Regions from separate parts of the Virgibacillus ainsalahensis genome, predicted to be linked through region 1. Evidence: predicted binding sites of a transcription regulator. Region 1 holds the regulator's gene; the other holds the start of a gene.
What was found. Region 1 encodes Rex, which represses fermentation and respiration genes when NADH is low (regulators of the CRP and FNR family bind a similar motif). Its sites were predicted from a motif close to TTGTGAAATATTTCACAA; they were not measured.
Positions count from the first base shown of each region.

Region 2: ACZ427_RS11160 (hydroxymethylglutaryl-CoA synthase) is a predicted target of Rex. The motif match lies at 1,136-1,153, and genes of this name have one in related genera.

Region 1 covers NZ_AP043943.1:2,956,330-2,959,533, forward strand. Annotated here, with positions in the region: gene ACZ427_RS14495 (CPBP family intramembrane glutamic endopeptidase) at 1-3, shown strand, start outside; gene ACZ427_RS14500 (YdiK family protein) at 6-194, shown strand; gene ACZ427_RS14505 (hypothetical protein) at 342-1,040, opposite strand; gene ACZ427_RS14510 (redox-sensing transcriptional repressor Rex) at 1,139-1,777, opposite strand; gene ACZ427_RS14515 (ABC-F family ATP-binding cassette domain-containing protein) at 1,933-3,204, shown strand, end outside.
Region 2 covers NZ_AP043943.1:2,290,165-2,293,368, reverse strand. Annotated here, with positions in the region: gene ACZ427_RS11170 (PTS galactitol transporter subunit IIC) at 1-741, shown strand, start outside; gene ACZ427_RS11165 (PTS sugar transporter subunit IIB) at 744-1,031, shown strand; gene ACZ427_RS11160 (hydroxymethylglutaryl-CoA synthase) at 1,218-2,390, shown strand; gene ACZ427_RS11155 (Nramp family divalent metal transporter) at 2,799-3,204, shown strand, end outside.

The DNA.
Region 1 (3,204 bases):
TAAGCATGAAGATGTCACCATTGGCAATGGCCGTTATCTATTTTTCCATGGGGGTGCTTTTTATTTATGTAGCAATCCAATATGCTGATGATACGATTTGGAATGTTACAACCCTCATCCTTGCAGCTGTTGCTGCACTTGACTTTGGAGTAGGTATTCGAATGATTAAAATGCATTTTAGTCGGAAAAAGTAAGAAAAGTTCGTGACGCCTTGGTCACCCTAAGGCAAGAGGAAGTTCGACTAAGAGCGCCACATCCGTGGCAACATTATTTATAGGTGAAAGCTTTATACTTTCTTTACTAGTGACAAAAGGAGCTGCGCAGCTCCTTTTGTTTTCCCCCTATTGAATACTACTTAATTTTTCCAGCCACTCATCCCTGTCTTTAATGTCTTTTTCCATTGTTGTATAACGGACAACCAAAAGGTCATTATCCTTCACAAATACGTTTCCAAGCTCTTCCTGATCGAACTGTACATCATCTTCAGATAAAGAAAATTCATACATTCCCTCATGTTCTGTTTCTTCAATCCTGTTGAATTCTAATTCACCTGTAGTCTCTTCCGATAAATTAGTCTCCATCGAATGCATAAAGTTCGCTATTCCGATGTCGTCCATCCCTTCCTGGAAATAATGAATCGTTAAAAGCTGCGAATAGTTTTCAAATGTCTCTCCATCAGTCAGAAACTCTGCAATCGCTTCCCCCTCATCTTCCTGATAATTTCCGAGTGTCCATTTATCCTCATCAAAGGGCATTTGGAGGTCGGTAAACACTTCTGCGTAACCTCCTTTAATTGCTATTTCCTCTGCGGATGACACTTCTTCTATTGCTTCATCTTTTTCATCAAGTTGACGGATCGATTCCTTTTCTTCAGAAGCATCATTATCTTCTTGTTTATCATCTTCGGTTGTTTCACGCTCTAATTCGTATTGTGTTGTTAGATCTTCCGTTTCCTCACTGCTAGAACCTCTTGCACATGCACTAACAATAAGACTGAGCAGCACAATGATGACTACTGCAAACATCTTCTTTTCTTTCATGTCAGCTTTCTCTCCTATTCAACAATCCCATTTTGTAAGGCATGGGACTTCCACATAAAAACACCCCACTGAATTAAACATTCCGAAGTGTGGAGACGTCATTCTTTTGTATCTAAAGGATAATGTTTGAGAAAATACACCAATGACTGTAACTCAACGGCCAGATCGATATGGTGTACACGAATATGTTCCGGCACCGTTATCCGTGCAGGGGTAAAATTAAGAATACCTTCAATTCCATATTGTACAAGCCGGTCCGTAATTCCATCCGCTTCACTTGCCGGAATGGTCAGAATAGCAACCTTTATACCAGACATCTTTTTTTCCATCTCATCAATATGGTAAACAGGAACTTCACCAATATCTGATCCGGCCTTTTCAGGGTCTGCATCGAAAGCCATCTGAATTTTTATATTATTATTTTTCATAAAATTATAATTTAAAAATGCTGTACCAAGATTACCTACACCGATTAAGGCAACCTCTGTTACTTCATCCTGATCCAATGTTTTACGGAAAAAACCAAGCAGGTATTCCACATTATAGCCATATCCCTTTTTACCCAATGCCCCAAAATAAGAAAAATCTCTCCGTATGGTTGCTGAATCAACTTTCACAGCCTCACTGAGTTCCTTGGAAGATACCCGTGATTTCCCTTGCTGATTCAAATTATTTAAAAATCGATAGTATAAGGGTAAACGTTTCGCAGTTGCCTGTGGGATTTTATTCTGTACCATTGTTACGCCTCTTTTCACTTCATTCATTTTTGCACAATGTATATATTATTTTAACAGAATTACGGGGAAAAGTCGTGATTAATTTCACAATTCCATCGCCTGCCTTGCCTGCCTGATTACATATACGATAAACTAGAATGGATGAGGTGAACGTAATGATATTAATGCAGTTAAACGGAGTATCCAAGTCCTTTGGAGCGGATGAAATTTTAAATAATGTCAAACTTGAAATAAAAGATAATGAGCGCATCGCGATTGTAGGGAGAAATGGTGCGGGTAAATCAACACTGCTGAAAATTATGGCAGGTGAATTCACCTATGATGAGGGCGAATTCTTTAAGCCAAAAGACCTTACTATTGGCTATCTTTCCCAGCATACGTCATTGGAATCTAAAAAAACCATTTGGGATGAAATGATGGAAGTATTCCAGCATCTAACCGATCAGGAATTGGAACTAAAGGCAATTGAAAAAAAGATGGCAGAAAATACGGACATGCAGACTGCAGATTCTGAAAAACTTTTACACGAATATGACAGACTTCAGCAAACTTTTCAAAGAGACGGTGGTTATACATATGAAGCGGAGATAAAGGCTGTTTTAAATGGTCTGAATTTCCAGGATTACACAAATGAAACACCAATCAGTGATTTAAGCGGCGGACAGAAAACACGCCTGGCATTAGGAAAACTGTTATTAACCAAACCGCAATTGCTCATATTGGATGAACCAACGAACCATCTGGATATTGACACACTCGGCTGGTTGGAAAATTATTTATCGAGCTATCCCGGGGCTGTCGTTATCGTATCCCATGATCGTTACTTTTTAGATAAAACGGTTTCCATTGTTTATGAAATATCCCGACATAAAACGAAGAAATATCATGGAACATATAGTAAATTTCTTGAGCAAAAATCCCTTGACTACGAGCGGGACTTAAAAGAATTTGAGAAACAGCAGACTGAAATTAGGAAAATGGAAGATTTTGTCCAGCGAAACATTGCCCGTGCCTCCACAACCAAACGCGCACAGAGCAGACGAAAACAGCTCCAGAAAATGGATAAACTGGATAAGCCTTTAGGCGATGAGTCTTCTGCAAACTTCTCCTTTCAAATAAACCGGCGGAGCGGTAACGATGTGCTAAAAATGGATAATCTTAAATTTAAATATGAGGATGACAGTCAGCCCTTGTTTACGAATGCAAAACTGCATGTAAACCGTGGGGAAAGAATTGCACTTGTAGGTCCAAATGGAGTCGGAAAAACCACATTACTGAAGATAATAATGGGTGTATTAAAACCAAAAGATGGAACCATTCAAATTGGAACAAATGTGCAAATCGGCTACTATGACCAGGAACAGGCGAACCTGACTTCTTCCAAAACCGTTCTGCAAGAATTATGGGATGAGTATCCGAATGTCAAT
Region 2 (3,204 bases), 670 kb from region 1:
TTTGACCGAATTCCAGGGTTCAACAAGTTGGAAGCAGACCCGGAAGCCATTCAAAAACGTTTTGGAATTCTTGGTGATTCAACGGTTTTGGGTGTTTTGCTTGGTTTTATTATCGGATTGTTGGCAGGTTATGGCATCAAGGAAACACTGCAATTAGCTATACAGACAGGTGCCGTCCTGTTTCTTATGCCGAAAATGGTTGCATTGTTAATGGAAGGATTAACGCCTGTTTCAGAGGCTGCCAGTAACATGATTAAAAAGCGATTTCCAAACAGAAACCTGTATATTGGAATGGACAGTGCCCTGGCAGTTGGGCATTCCGCAGTGTTATCGGCTTCCTTATTAATGATTCCAATTACATTGTGTCTGGCAGTCATATTACCTGGAAACAGCGTCTTACCATTCGGTGATTTGGCAACCATTCCTTTCATTGTATGTTTGATGGTGCCTGTATTTAGAGGGAATATTATTCGAACGGTAATCGGTGCAACGATCTACATCGGTGTTGGCTTATACATTGCCACATGGATTTCCCCATTATTTACGGAAATGGCGATGTCCGCTCAATTTGATATGGGCAATAATACAAGTATTTCTGCACTTGTTGATGGTGCTGTCTGGACAACTGCCTTATTTGCAGGACTGGGAAAGCTGTTGAGCTGGTATGGGATTGGGCTGATTGGTTTAACCGCAATAGGAGGATTGCTGTACGTTAATAAGTTTAAAAACAAAGGAGGTTAAGTATGAAAAAAATGTTAGTTATCTGTGCTACTGGTGTCGCCACTTCCACTATAATTATCGGAAAATTAAAAGAATGGTTAAAGAGAGAAGCACTATATGAAAAGGTCGAAATCCATCAAGGAAAAGTCAGTGAAGCAATCAATAAACAAAATGACTATGATTTTATTATAGCCGCAACCCTTGTTCCAGAAGAGATGAAAGCGAATGTTATTGACGGAGTACCATTGCTGACAGGAACCGGAGCAGGAGGAGTTTATGCTAATATAAAGGTCAAAATTCTGGAATCATAATAGGAAGCAGGAGATCAATTTCTCCTGCTTCCTATTCATTGTTTTTATTTTCTTCTTATATTATCATTAAGGATTGTAACGTATGTCATTTATATTACATACCCCCGTGAAATGTTTTACATATTGCCTGGGAAATTATCCTTATAGCATCACTGGAATTTATTCAAAAGCAAAGGAGTGTTTCGATTGAAAATAGGAATTGATAAAATTGGTTTTTATGCGCCACATTTATATGTGGATATGAACAAATTGGCCGTTGCCAGAAACGTAGAGCCCGAAAAGTATACAATCGGTATCGGGCAGGAAAAGATGGCAATTGCTCCGATAACGCAGGGTACGGTGACATTGGCAGCAAATGCGGCTTTGGAAATTTTGGACGAAGCGGATAAGGAAAAGATTGACTTTGTCATTTTTGGGACGGAATCAGGTGTCGATCATTCAAAATCGGCAGGGGTTTATGTTCACCAACTGTTGGGGTTAGATCCACAAGCCCGTGCTATTGAAGTGAAGCAGGCCTGTTATGGAGCGACTGCTGCAATTCAAATGGCGAAAGGACATATTGCGTTGAATCCGGAAAGTAAGGTATTGGTATTGGGGTCAGATATTGCAAGGTATGGCTTGAATACTTCAGGAGAGGCAACGCAAGGAGCTGGAGCAGTTGCGATGGTGGTCAGTGCCGATCCAGGCATCTTGGCACTGGAAGATCAAAGTACTTATTTGACCAATGATATTATGGACTTCTGGCGTCCAATATACTCGGACAAGGCGTTTGTCGATGGAAAGTTATCAAATGAACAATACATTTTATTCTTTTCCAAAGTCTGGGAACAGTACAAAGCCAAATCAGGTTTGGAGCTGAAAGATTTTGAAGCAATCTGTTTCCATTTGCCATATACCAAGATGGGGAAAAAGGCATTGAAGGCTGTTCTGGATGAAGGCACACAAGCAGATCAGGATCGCTTGATGGAAAATTATCAGGTCAGCACAACGTATAATCGAAATGTTGGAAATATTTATACTGGATCATTGTATTTAAGTTTACTTTCCCTTCTGGACCAAAAAGAAGATTTGGCAGCAGGTTCCAGAATTGGCCTGTTCAGCTATGGTTCTGGGGCGGTAGGGGAGTTCTTTACTGGGATCCTGCAGCCAAATTACCGGGAGCATTTACATGTTGCAAACAATGCGACATTGTTTGCATCACGAACAGAAGTAACGGTTTCCGAATATGAGACAATTTTTGAGAAAACCTTGCCAACAGATGGTTCCACTATCGAATTGGATATCGAAAAAGATCCCGCGACAATTTGTGTGGCAGGAATAACCGATAATATGCGTCAGTATGTCAATAAATTAGGTTAGTAGAACTTGTGTGATAGGCTGTACCTCGCTTGGTACAGCCTATTTTTATATGAAAATAATCTCCAGTAAGCAACTCTTCCTTCATAGAAGTTCTATTATAGTTATGATTATCATCGGGGTGGAGAGTGACCGAACGCGGAGGAGGGGTTGTCATTCTGTCCCTCATCGGGCTGATGAACGACCGAAAGCGGGGCCAGAGGCGTAATTCTGTCCCTCATCGATGTGATGAACGACCGAACGCAAGAGGCAGCGCCATCATTCGGTCACATACCAGGCTGTTGAAAGACCGAACACAGAGGAGACACTTTTATTAACACTGGCGCCTTTTTATCATACGTTTCTTGAAATCGCATGCAGGGTATAGCAATTAGTGATACACAATAAGAATAGAAAAAAGGAGCTTGTTGCATGGATAAGCCCTCGTTTTTTGCCAAAATGAAAGAAAAGCTGAAAGTCATCGGTCCGGGTGCGATTATTGCCGCATCTTTTATGGGGCCTGGTACGATTTCCACCGCAACGCAGGCCGGTGCATCCTTTGGCTATTCATTGCTTTGGGCAATTGTATTTTCCGTCATCACGACGATGTTTTTGCAAGAGATGGCTTCCCGGCTTGGGATAGTAACAGGAAAGGGGCTGGGGGAAGCTATCCGCGAGCAATTTGAGCGGCCGGTATTAAAATATAGTACGTCGATCCTGATTGGTTCTTCCATCGGCTTCGGATGTGCTGCTTACATGGCCGGTGATTTAACAGGGGCAGCGCTCGGGATCTCTCTCATGACAGGTATTCCACAAAATTACATCGCCCCTGTTATTG